DNA from 3 places in the Nocardia sp. Tas62D01 genome. Region 3 is predicted to be linked to each of the others. Evidence: riboswitches for the same ligand, from Rfam matches in the RefSeq annotation. Region 3 holds a riboswitch; each other region holds the start of a gene.
What was found. Region 3 has a riboswitch for S-adenosylmethionine ahead of ACV7NQ_RS18840 (aminotransferase class V-fold PLP-dependent enzyme). Riboswitches for the same ligand answer to the same signal wherever they lie in the genome.
Positions count from the first base shown of each region.

Region 1 (4,248 bases), 940 kb from region 3:
TCGCCTTTGGTGTGGCCGATGAGGCCGACGGGGCCGCGCTTGATCCAGCCGGTGACGTAGGTGGCGGGCAGGTAGCGCTCGACGCCGTCGGCGTTCTCGTCGCCGATCACACGGCCGGCCTCGTTGGGCACGGTGCCCGCCTGGTCGTCGAACGGCAGGCTGGTCAGGTTCTGCGACAGGTAGCCGACGGCGCGGTAGACGGCCTGGATGTCCCAGTCCTTGAACACGCCGGTGCCCTTGACGTTTCCGGTGCCGTCGAGCTGGGTGCGCTCGGTGCGCAGGCCGACGACCTTGCCGTTCTCGCCGATGATCTCCGAGGGGGACTCGAAGAAGTGCAGGAACAGCTTGTGCGGGCGGTCGCCCGCGTCGCGGATCGCCCACTGCTCCAGAGTGTTGGCGACCATGTCGACCTGTTTGGAGTGCCTGCGTGCGGCTTCGGAGCCTTCGTCGTAGTCGATGTCCTGGGGGTCGACGATGACCTCGATGGTCGGGGAGTGGTCGAGTTCGCGCAGCTCGAGCGGAGTGAACTTCGCCTGCGCCGGGCCGCGGCGGCCGAACACGTGCACCTCGATCGCCTCGTTGGCCTTCAGGCCCTCGTAGACGTTCGGCGGGATCTCGGTCGGCAGCAGTTCGTCACCGGTCTTGGCGAGCAGGCGCGCCACGTCGAGCGCGACATTGCCGACGCCGAGCACGGCGACCTTTTCCGCTTCCAGCGGCCAGGTACGCGGCACATCGGGGTGCCCGTCGTACCAGGACACGAAGTCCGCGGCGCCGTAGCTGCCGTCGAGCCCGATGCCGGGGATGTCGAGGGCGCGGTCGGCGTTCGCGCCGGTGGAGAAGATCACTGCGTCGTAAAACGTGTGCAGGTCATCGAGCGTGATGTCGGTGCCGTAGTCGATATTGCCCAGCAGGCGGACCTGCTCCTTGTCGAGTACCTTGTGCAGGGCGGTGATGATGCCCTTGATGCGCGGGTGGTCCGGCGCGACGCCGTAGCGGATCAGTCCGAACGGGGCGGGCATGCGCTCGAACAGGTCGATGCTCACGTCGGCATCGGACTTCATCAACGCGTCGGCGGCGTAGATACCGGCCGGCCCTGCGCCCACGATCGCGATGCGGAGCGGGCGGGTCTCGGCGGTGTGCGCGTCAGGCCCGGAGGAGGCAGCTTGCGTCACCACGGAGGGCCCGGGTACACCGCTTGTTGATCCTGCACTCTGTTCGGTCATCTCTTACGCGCACCCTTATGGTCGAAAACGATTAATGACGTCGGTCTTAGCCTAGGCTAACTCGACGCGCCACTTTGGCTGCATCCGACGATGCGGACACTGGCACTGACTCGCTGCCCTTTGGCTATGACAGCAGGCGGCCGTCTCGCAATTCTATCGGTGGTCCACTACGGCGCCCGCGCCGGTGCGGTGACCCGCCGGATGCCACAACGGCCTGCCCTTCGTTGCGTACCCACTCCGCGGCCATCGTTAACGGCTGCCGCGCCGAGTAGTGACCTCGAACGGCTCCTGGCGTGTCGACGAAGACGGGGGCGAACGCCGGATAACCCCGCAGACCAGGGATCATCGTGGCATGACCGATCAGCAAACCGGCGCCGAAGACGGCGAAGTAATCGAGGTCGATCAGACCGACTCCCGCTCCGCGTGGCCCTTCATCGCGGCCGCGGTACTCGCGGGCATCGTGATCGTCGCGGTGGTGCTCGGCGGGCTGCTGTCACCGGCTGAGAAAAATGTCACAGACGCCGACCGCATCGCGGCGGCGGTCCGCAACTACGCTGACGCCCGAGGTCGCACCGATGTCTCGCCACCGCCCGGCGTGGCCTGCGCGGGCTTCGACGAGCGCAAGTCGTCGCTGGCGCAGCAGCTGGGTGGCGTAGAAACCGGAAAGACGGTCGAGATAACCAAAGTCGACAATCCAATGGTCGACGGAGACCGGGCGAAGGCGACGGTCACCACCAAGTTCAACGGCCGCGAGGACACCGCGACCTGGAATCTGGCCAGAACCGGCGATCGCTGGCTCATCTGCCATTGATCATCGCGTGTCGTGAACTGGGGTTTGACAGGGCGACCCAGACCCAGGCAATCTCAGACTAGGTCATGAGAACCAGCGTCAAGCCCCGGCTTGCTGGTCGGCAACCCTCCGCCGCGGCGGGGTGCTCCGGGTGACGACCTGGCCGCACACCGGAACCCAGGTGCGGCAAGAGCGGATTCACAGGAGGTCCAGATGAGTTATGCCGGTGACATCACCCCACAGCAGGCGTGGGAGTTATTGCGGGACAACCCCGAAGCCGTCCTGGTGGACGTGCGTACCGAGGCGGAATGGCGCTTCGTCGGAGTGCCCGACACGACGTCGATCGAGCGGCCGACGGTGCTGATCGAATGGGTCGACGGCACCGGCGCCCGCAACAGCGCATTCGCCGAGCAGCTGAGCGAAGCGCTCGACGCCCGCGACCCGGAGGCCCCCGTCGTGTTCCTGTGTCGCTCCGGTCAGCGCTCCGCGCACGCCGCGAACGTCGCGACCGGTCTCGGGATCGCCCCGGCCTACAACGTGCTAGAGGGCTTCGAAGGCGGACTCGACGAGTCCGGCCACCGCGGCGGCTCCGGCTGGCGCGCCCTCGGACTGCCGTGGCGGCAGTCATGATCGGGCGTGCGTTGCTCGCACCGCCGTGTCGCACTCGGAACTGTGCCGTTGGGAGGCAGTCGTGATCACCGGTGGCTCCTTCGACAAGCCGCTGCCGAACGGCGTCGGACCCGCGACCCTCGGCGTACGAGGTGGCCTGCGCCGCTCCGGTTTCGAGGAGACGGCTGAGGCGCTGTACCTGACCTCCGGATTCGTCTACGAGAGCGCCGAGGCCGCCGAGGCCGCGTTCACCGGCGACGTCGAGCATTTCGTCTACTCCCGCTACGGCAACCCGACGGTGGCCATGTTCGAGGAGCGGCTGCGCCTGATGGACGGCGCCGAAGCCTGCTTCGCCACGGCCAGCGGCATGTCCGCGGTATTCACCGCGCTCGGTGCGCTGCTGGGTGCTGGTGATCGACTTGTCGCCGCGCGCAGCCTGTTCGGCTCCTGCTTCGTGGTGTGCAACGAGATCCTGCCGCGCTGGGGCATCGAGACCGTCTTCGTCGACGGCGACGACCTGGACCAGTGGGAGCAGGCGCTGTCGGTGCCCACCCAGGCGGTGTTCTTCGAGACCCCGGCCAACCCGATGCAGACGCTGGTCGATGTCCGCCGCGTCACCGAACTCGCGCACGCCGCGGGTGCGAAAGTGGTGCTGGACAACGTCTTTGCTACCCCGCTGCTGCAACGCGGTTTCCAACTCGGCGCCGATGTGGTGGTGTACTCCGGCACCAAGCACATCGACGGCCAGGGCCGCGTGCTCGGTGGCGCCATCCTCGGCCCGCACGACTACATCGACGGCCCGGTGAAAAACCTGATGCGCCATACCGGTCCGGCACTGAGCCCGTTCAATGCGTGGACCCTGCTCAAGGGCCTGGAGACAATGCCGCTGCGGGTGCGTCATTCGACCGGATCCGCGCTGCGCATCGCCGAGTTCCTCGAGGGCGACAAGTCCGTCGGCTGGGTGAAATACCCCTTCCTGCAATCGCATCCGCAGCACGCGCTGGCGACCAGCCAGATGAGCGGCGGCGGCACCGTTGTCACTTTCGAGTTGAACGCGCCCGCGGACGAAGGCAAGAAGCGCGCCTTCGAGGTGCTCAACCGTCTGCGCATCGTCGACATTTCGAACAATCTCGGTGACTCCAAGACCCTGATCACCCATCCCGCCACCACAACCCACCGCGCCATGGGTCCCGAGGGCCGCGCCACCATCGGGCTGACCGACGGCGTCGTGCGTATCTCTGTCGGTCTAGAAGACGTCGACGACCTGTTGAATGATCTCGACCACGCACTGAGCTGAGGGTTCCGGTCACGCGACGCTCCATGCGGCCGCGTGACCGGCTTCCGCGTGTCCTCCCGAATTCGGACTGAGCGCGTGCCCGCCGGTAGGACCCACTCCGCACCAGCAGCGAAGCGCCCAGCCGGGGCCCCCGCTGGCCTGGCGATAGGCGGGCGACACCTCGGCCAGGCGTTCCTATCGCCGAGCGGAGCCACCACGGTCATATCCCGCTCGGCGACCTCCTGTGGCGGCGCCGCTCAATGCCTACCCTGGTTGTATGCGGATTTCGGTAGCTGCGGACGAAAACGTCGGCGTGGCGAAGGACCTGGTAGCGGAGCTGCATCGGCGCG
Region 1 is NZ_JBUYUZ010000001.1:2,942,233-2,946,480, reverse strand. Features, by position in the region: gene ACV7NQ_RS14515 (FAD-dependent oxidoreductase) at 1-1,223, opposite strand, end outside; gene ACV7NQ_RS14510 (Rv0361 family membrane protein) at 1,576-2,034, shown strand; SAM riboswitch class IV at 2,096-2,212, shown strand; gene ACV7NQ_RS14505 (rhodanese-like domain-containing protein) at 2,227-2,643, shown strand; gene ACV7NQ_RS14500 (O-succinylhomoserine sulfhydrylase) at 2,705-3,919, shown strand; gene ACV7NQ_RS14495 (RpiB/LacA/LacB family sugar-phosphate isomerase) at 4,176-4,248, shown strand, end outside.
Region 1: linked by a shared signal. The riboswitch ahead of ACV7NQ_RS14505 (rhodanese-like domain-containing protein) and the one ahead of ACV7NQ_RS18840 (aminotransferase class V-fold PLP-dependent enzyme) in region 3 are both predicted to bind S-adenosylmethionine.

Region 2 (4,248 bases), 1.1 Mb from region 3:
CCTTCGGCAGCAGCGCACTGGTGACGCCGGCACCCACCGCGATGCCCGCCGGGAACGGCAAGAACGCGAATCCGGCCTTCAGCGACGAGTAGCCGAGCGTGATCTGGAAGTAGTAGCTCAGGAACAGGAACATCGCGAACATCGCGATCGGGATGAGCAGCGCGGCGAGGAACGCGCCACCGCGGTTGATCTCACCCGGAATATGCAGCGGCAGCAGCGGATTCGCCGAACGACGTTCGATCGCCATGAATACCGCCAACAGCACGACACCGCCGATCAGCAGCCCGAGGGTGCTGCCCGCCAGCCAGCCGTCCTCGGCGGCGCGGCTGAATCCGTACACGATGGCGATCAGCCCGAGGGTCACCGTGACCGCACCGGGCACGTCGTAGCCGCCGGTGCGCGGTGTCGGCACGTCCTTCAACACGAACGCCAGCGCGCCGAGCAACGCGATGAGCGCGATCGGGGTGTTCACCAGCAGGCACCAGCGCCAGGACGCGTACTCGGTGAGCGCGCCGCCCACAATCAGACCGAGCGCGGCGCCGCCCGCGGAAATGCCCGCGAACAGACCGAACGCCTTCGCCCGCTCGCCCGGTTCGGTGAAGGTCACCGACAGCAGCGAAAGCGCCGCGGGCGCCAGCAGCGCCGCGAACGCGCCCTGCAGGGCGCGACCGGCGAAGAGTTCCGCACCGTTCTGCGCCAGACCCGCGAGGGCGGAGGCACCCGCGAAGCCGACCAGGCCGATGATGAAGATCCGACGCCGACCGAGGTAGTCAGCGAGCCGACCGCCGAGCAGCAACAGGCCGCCGAAGATCAGCGTGTAGGCGGTGAGCATCCACTGCTTGTTGCCATCACTGATATCGAGATCACGTTGTGCGAACGGCAGCGAGATGGTCACGATGGTGGCATCTAGAACCACCATGAGCTGGGCCAATGCGATCACCCCCAGGGCCAGCCAGCGCGCCGAACTGCCCTGTCTTTCGGGAACGTCTACCGCTGTCGCAGTCTCGGTCACCTTGATCTCCTCGTAACTCGAAGTAGTGCGATTATCCTGTCATCATCGGACATTTGTCGTCAATAGAAAAATGTCGCACTCAGACATTTGGCTGTTCTGGACATGAAAACAGCAGGTTAAGATAGAGTGGGAAGATGCTCGAGTCATCGACGCCGACCGGCGCGAGCGCCGCGGCGGACAACCCTGCCAGCGCCCCGGCACACCCGGCGCCGACCGGCCTGCGTGAGCGCAAGAAGCAGCAGACTCGGTTGCGCATCATCGAGATCGCGCTCGACCTCTGCGACGCCCAGGGATTCGACGCCACGACTGTCGAGCAGATCGCCAATGCCGCGGACGTATCACCGCGCACGGTCAACAGGTACTTCGACAGCAAAGAGGACATCGTCCTGGGGCCGGTACAGGACTTCGGCGTCGCGGTGGCCGAGACGCTGCGTGGGCTCCCGCTCGGCGGCAACGAGCTGGAGGCGCTGCGCGAGGCGCTGCTGCAAGTCGTCGACCAGGCCGCCGAAGGCAACGGACCGGTCTCGTTCCGGCAGTTCCAGCAGATGCAGCGAATTCTGCGCAGCAGCCCGGCGGTCAGCGCACGTAGCCTCGAGCAAGCCGACAACAAGAGCATCGCGATCGCCGCGGTGGTCGCCGAACGACTCGGCACCCAGCCCGATGCGCTGCCGGTGCGGCTGATCGTCGGCGCTTGGCAGCTGATCGGCCACCTCGGGATGGAATGTTCGGACGGCATGTTCGAACAGGACAACCCCTTGGCGGCGGCCGCGGCCGGCCGCAACGCGCTCACCTCGACATTCGACGAGTTCGTTCGCACCTGCTGCGGCGCGCGGGTCACCGGAACCCGGTGATTTCACCAATAGATTTCGGTCGTCGACCGACCGCCAGCTATGATGCCGATCAGGTCATGAGTGCCAGCGCCAAGCCCCGGCTCGCTGGACGGCAACCCTCCAGTAGCGGTGGGGTGCTCCGGGTGATGACCGGGCTCCCGAAAGTCGAGAGCAAGCGCGCAATTCAGGAGGTATCCCCAATGTGTTGTTGTCTGTCGCCCACATCCCGATAACCCAGTAATTCCGGCGAACAACCCTTTTGGAGCACGACATGAGTGACCCCATCGCGTCCGAAATCGATTCGACCCCGTCGTCCGATCCGGCACAGTGGTCCTTCGAGACCAAGCAGGTGCACGCGGGGCAGGCCCCCGACAGCACCACCGGCGCTCGCGCCCTCCCGATCTACCAGACCACCTCCTACGCCTTCCGTGACACCGATCACGCGGCCGCACTGTTCGGCCTTGCCGAGCCGGGCAACATCTACACCCGGATCATGAACCCGACCCAGGACGTGGTGGAGCAGCGCGTCGCCGCCCTGGAGGGTGGTGTGGCGGCACTGCTGCTTGCCTCCGGACAGGCCGCGGAGACCTACGCGATCCTCAACCTCGCCGCCGCGGGCGACCACATCGTGTCCAGCCCACATCTCTACGGCGGCACCTACAATCTCTTCCACTACTCGCTGCCCAAGCTCGGCATCGAGGTCTCCTTCGTCGAGGATCCCGACGACCTGGAGCAGTGGCGCGCGGCGATCCGGCCGAACACCAAGGCGTTCTACGGCGAGACCATCGCCAACCCGAGCAGCGCCATCTTCGACATCCCCGGCATCTCCGCCATCGCGCACGCCAACGGACTGCCGCTGATCGTGGACAACACGGTCGCGACCCCGTACCTGATCCAGCCGCTGGCGCACGGCGCCGACATCGTCGTGCACTCGGCGACCAAGTACCTGGGCGGTCACGGCACGGCGGTCGCCGGCGTGATCGTCGACGGCGGCTCGTTCGACTGGACCGTTCGTGACGAGCAGGGCCAGGCACGCTTCCCCGGTTTCACCACCCCGGACCCGAGCTACCACGGCGCCGTGTTCGCCGATCTGGGCGCGCCCGCCTACGCGCTCAAGGCTCGCGTGCAGCTGCTGCGCGATCTGGGCGCGGCGGTATCGCCGTTCAATGCGTTCCTGATCAGCCAGGGCATCGAGACGCTGAGCCTGCGCCTGGAACGGCACGTCGCCAACGCACAGGCGGTGGCCGAGTTCCTGACGACCCAGCCGGGCGTCGAATCGGTGGCCTACGCGGGCCTGCCGTCCTCACCGTGGCACGAGCGCGCCAAGCAGCTCGCGCCGAAGGGCCCCGGCGCGATCGTCTCGTTCGAGCTGAGCGGCGGCGTCGATGCGGGCAAGAAGTTCGTCGACGCATTAGCCCTGCACAGCCATGTAGCCAACATCGGGGATGTGCGTTCTCTCGTGATCCACCCCGCGTCGACCACGCACTCGCAGCTGACACCCGAGGAGCAGTTGGCTTCCGGAGTCAGGCCGGGGCTGGTCCGGCTGGCGGTGGGCATCGAGGGAATCGACGACATTTTGGCCGATCTGCGAGCCGGTTTCGCGGCGGCGACGACGTGACCGTGAGCGCCGAACCGACTACAGCTCGTCCCGCTCCGGCGGTGGCCCTGCCACCGCCGGACGGGCGGCTCGGCATGATCGCCATCGGGGACGTGCGACTGGAGAACGGCGCCGTCGTCCCGGACGTCCATTTGGCCGTGCAGCGCTGGGGTGAGCTCTCCCCCGCGCTGGACAATGTCGTGCTCGTCGAACACGCGCTGACCGGCGACTCACATGTCGTCGGTAGGCCGGACGACATCCATCCGATGTCCGGTTGGTGGGACGGCATGGTCGGTCCCGACGCGCCATTGGATACCGACGAGTGGTGTGTCATCGCGACGAACGTGTTCGGCGGCTGCAAGGGCAGCACCGGACCGACTTCGCTCGCACCCGATGGAAAGCCTTGGGGCGCACGGTTTCCGGAGATCTCCATCCGGGACCAGGTGACGGCGGAAGCGGCGCTGCTCGACTTGCTCGGCATCGACCGGCTGGCCTCGGTGGTCGGCGGGTCGATGGGCGGCATGCGGGTGCTGGAGTGGATGGTCGGCGCACCGGAGCGGGTGGCCTCGGCGCTGGTGCTCGCGGTCGGCGCGCGCGCCACCGCCGACCAGATCGGCACGCAGACAACGCAAATCGCCGCCATCAAGGCCGATCCCGACTGGCAGGGCGGCGACTATCACGACACCGATCGCGCCCCGATGACCGGCATGGGCATCGCCAGGCGCATCGCGCACCTGACCTACCGGACCGAAGCCGAACTCGACCACCGCTTCGAGAACAACGCGCAGGGTGACGAGGATCCGTGGCGC
Region 2 is NZ_JBUYUZ010000001.1:4,945,834-4,950,081, reverse strand. Features, by position in the region: gene ACV7NQ_RS23210 (MFS transporter) at 1-1,012, opposite strand, end outside; gene ACV7NQ_RS23205 (TetR family transcriptional regulator) at 1,147-1,863, shown strand; SAM riboswitch class IV at 1,916-2,026, shown strand; gene ACV7NQ_RS23200 (bifunctional o-acetylhomoserine/o-acetylserine sulfhydrylase) at 2,114-3,460, shown strand; gene metX (homoserine O-acetyltransferase MetX) at 3,457-4,248, shown strand, end outside.
Region 2: linked by a shared signal. The riboswitch ahead of ACV7NQ_RS23200 (bifunctional o-acetylhomoserine/o-acetylserine sulfhydrylase) and the one ahead of ACV7NQ_RS18840 (aminotransferase class V-fold PLP-dependent enzyme) in region 3 are both predicted to bind S-adenosylmethionine.

Region 3 (4,248 bases):
TGATCCCCATCGGCGACCACACCCTCGTCGTCGGCCTGGTCACCCGGGTCCACGACAACACCGACGAGAAGCCCGCCGCCGCGCCGCTGCTCTATTACAACGGCCGCTACCACCGCCCGACTTCGCTCGGCGACTGAAGCACCGTCGATCGAGTCGCGCCCGGACGGTCGACATTCGGTGGTCAGCTGGTCGGTCTGGGTTCGGACTTGCCCGCTCGAGTCGGTCGCTCATCGGGGGCTCGTCCCAGCGGCTCCGGTTCCTGCATTTTCCAATCATCGACCCGTCCACAAGTCGAGCTGTGCGGTCGCGCGAGTCGATCACGCAGCGCCGCAATCGAATGTCGACCGAAACACCGAACACCCCCGCCGCCGACCCGATCAGCGGCGGGCCGTCTGTAGCGCCGAGCTCGACCCGAGACGGTCAGCCGATCAGGCAGGGTGCCGCGCCGGCCCCGGAATCGGTGGTGGAGAAGGGACGGGTCTCGGGGGTGGGATTCCAGAGGCCGTCGGTGGTGGCGTAGTCCCAGGTGGGGCCGGACTCGACGAGGGTGGCGACGGCGTTGACGAGGCGGTCCACATCGGCGGAACTGGTGCCGAGACCGATGCTGGCGCGCAGGGCGCCGTCGAGGTCGAGGCGGGCGAGCAGCGGGTGGGCGCAGAAGCGGCCGTCGCGGATGCCGATGCCGTGTTCGGCGGAGAGGTACGCGGCGACGTGGCCGGGGACGAAACCGTCGAGGGTGAAGGCAACGATGCCGACGGTGTCGGGGCTGTCGCTCCAGATGCGCAGCAGGTTCACACCGGGGATGGCGGACAGCCCGGCGCGGAGGCGGTCGGCGAGCAGGCGCTCGTGGGTGATGAGGGTCTCCGGATCGATCGCACAGAGCGCGTCACAGGCGGCGGCAAGGGCGGCGGCTCCGAGGACGTTCGGCGAGCCCGCCTCGTGGCGCTGCGGGGCGGGGGCCCAATCGGCGCGGGTGGTGGACACCTCGCGGACCGCGCCGCCACCGGCAAGGTACGGCTCGGCTGCGTCGAGCCAATCCCGACGGCCGACCAGCACGCCGGCACCGAACGGCGCGTACAGCTTGTGACCGGAGCACGCGAGGTAGTCGATCCCGGTGTCGCGCAGGCTGATTCGGCGATGCGGCGCCAGCTGAGCGGCATCCACCAAGATTCGAGCGCCGCATTGGTGGGCGATGGTGGCCAGCCGCTCCAGCGGCAGCACCTCGCCGGTGACATTGGAGGCGCCGGTGATCGCCAGCAGCGCAGCAGGCTTGCTGCACAGCTCGGCGATGAGCAATCGGATGGTTTCGTCGACAGTGTCGGCGGCCCGAACCACGCGGCGCCCGTGCCTGGTCCACGGCAGGAAATTCGCGTGATGCTCGATATCCAGCACCACGGTGTCGCCGGGGACGCAGGCCGCGAGCAGGTTCAGCGAATCGGTGGTGTTGCGGGTGAACACCACCACCTGGTCGTCGGCGGCGTCGAGGAACCGCGTCACCGATCCGCGGGCGGTCTCGTAGCAGTCGGTGGAGATCCGCGAGGCGTAGCCTGCACCGCGGTGCACGCTCGCGTAGAACGGCAGCAGCTGCTGCACTCTGTCGGTGACCTGCGCCAATGCCGGAGCACTCGCGGCGTAGTCGAAGTTCGCGTAGGTGGTCGTTCCGCCCTGGACCAGCGGCACCCGCAGGTCGTCGCCGGAGACTCGGGCGAGGGCGGCACAGATCTTATCCGCAACAGCAGTCATCACGAAATCCCGTCAGCTATGGGACCCATAACCAGGGGCTATTCGAGTCCGCGCTTGCCGCGCCCGGTCGGGCGGCGGCCAGGTCGTCACCTGGAGCACCCCACCGCGGAGGAGGGTTGCCGACCAGCTAGCCAGGGCTTGATGCTGGTACTCATGACCTGATCCGAGATTGACAGACGCACCGTGCAGCTGTCAATCAGCTTCGAAAACCCGACCCAGCGAGCGCGGCGCCGCCGGGCACTATTCTCGCACGTCAAACCCAGTTGCGGAATGTCTCGAGCTGCTCCCGCCTCGATGCGGAGGAACGACAGAGCCTGCATCGGCTGGCGCTCAAAGCCTCGGTTACGACATCCCATCGCGATAACGACAGCTGAACAGACCGACCGACCGGTTCAGTAGACCGCAAAGGGCCGGTACCGCGGGTACCGTGGACTGTTGGTCACCATGGCGTTTGCCCATTGGTAACCCTCTTGTGAAACAACACTCGTGAAGCGTTAGGCAGGTCTATGAGAGGTGGGCAGGACGTGATGCTGCAGCCGCAGGTCGACGCCGTGGCGGGCGAGGGCCCGACGGCAGGGAAATCAGCCCCCGACCCACTGCTGGGCACCGCACTCGCCCCGCAGGCCAGGACCCTCGTCGACATCTTGGCCAGCACCGCCCACACCCACCCCGACGCCGCCGCCATCGATGACGGGCGCGTCGTGCTCAGCTACACAGAATTGCTGGCCGAGATCGAGGCCGGAGTCACCCGGCTCACCGCGGCGGGCGTGCGCCCGGGCAACCGGGTCGGCGTGCGGATGCCATCCGGCACCCATGAGCTGTACGTCACCATCCTCGCCATCCTGCACGCGGGAGCGGCCTACGTACCTGTCGACGCGGACGACCCGCAGGAGCGAGCCCGGCTGGTCTTCGGCGAAGCCCGGGTCACCGTGATCGTGACGGCCGCGGGCGTCGAGCCGACCGCGGCGGGCGCGGAACCAACCGCGGTGGGTTCCGAGCCGAACCGCGACGCGCCCACCCCCGCCGACGACGCCTGGATTATCTTCACCTCCGGTTCCACCGGGACACCGAAAGGTGTTGCGGTCACCCATCGCAACGCCGCCGCGTTCGTCGACGCCGAGGCGCGACTTTTCCTCCAGGACGCCCCGATCGGCCCGGACGACCGGGTGCTCGCCGGGCTCTCGGTTGCCTTCGATGCCTCCTGCGAGGAAATGTGGCTGGCCTGGCGCAATGGGGCCTGCCTGGTGCCCGCGCCGCGCGCCCTGGTGCGCACCGGAGCGGACCTCGGCCCCTGGCTGGTGCGCCGGGAGATCAGCATCGTCTCCACGGTGCCCACCCTGGCCGCGAGCTGGCCGGCCGAGGCGCTCGACCCGGTCCGCCTGTTGATCTTCGGCGGCGAAGCGGTGCCGCCGGAACTCGCCGAACGCCTTGCCGGGAACGAGGATTCCGACCGTGAGGTATGGAACACCTACGGCCCCACCGAAGCCACCGTCGTCGCCTGCGCGGCGCTGCTCGACGGCAGCTTCCCGGTCCGGATCGGTCTCCCGCTGGACGGCTGGGATCTCACCGTCGTCGACCCCGCCGGAAATCCGGTGGGCGAGGGCGAATCCGGCGAACTCGTGGTCGGCGGCGTCGGCCTCGCCCGCTATCTCGATCCGGCGATGGATGCCGAAAAGTACGCTCCCCTACCATCACTCGACTGGGAGCGCGCCTATCGCAGCGGCGACCTGGTGCGCAACGACCGCGCGGGCCTGGTCTTCCTCGGCCGCGCCGACGACCAGATCAAGCTCGGCGGACGCCGCATCGAGCTCGGCGAGATCGACAACGCACTACAGCATCTGCCCGGTGTCACCGGAGCCGCTGCGGCGATTCGAACCACCAAGGCGGGCAACAAGATCCTGGTCGGCTACCTGACCGGCACCACCCCCGACTTCGACATCACGGCAGCCAGATCTCTACTCGCGGAACAACTTCCGGAGCCGCTGGTGCCCCGGCTCGCCATCGTGTCCGAACTGCCCACCCGCACCTCGGGCAAGGTCGACCGGGACGCGCTGCCATGGCCGCTGCCGAACGCCACCGAAACCCCGAGCCACAACCTCACCGAAACCGAGCGCTGGGTTGCCGGACTGTGGGATTCGATCCTCGGCGCCGAAGTCACCGGCCCCGACATCGACTTCTTCGACCTCGGCGGCAGCTCGCTGGCGGCCGCACAACTGGTCACCGCGCTGCGCGAGCGCTACCCACGCGTCACTGTCGCCGACCTCTACGACCATCCCCGCCTCGGCGCACTCGCCGAACTGCTGGACGAGACCGCTCCGACGGCCGCCACCGAAATACGCACCGTTCGTCCGACCCCGCTCAGCGCCCAGTGGATCCAGGTGCTTGCCACCATCCCGCTGTCCACCCTCACCGGAATGCAGTGGCTCACCTGGCTGGCGATCGTCGGGAATATCGCGGGCTGGTCCGGCTCGCTGCCGTGGCTGCCACACCTGTCCTGGTGGTGGA
Region 3 is NZ_JBUYUZ010000001.1:3,878,609-3,882,856, reverse strand. Features, by position in the region: gene ACV7NQ_RS18845 (flavin reductase family protein) at 1-137, shown strand, start outside; gene ACV7NQ_RS18840 (aminotransferase class V-fold PLP-dependent enzyme) at 421-1,743, opposite strand; SAM riboswitch class IV at 1,789-1,902, opposite strand; gene ACV7NQ_RS18835 (Pls/PosA family non-ribosomal peptide synthetase) at 2,271-4,248, shown strand, end outside.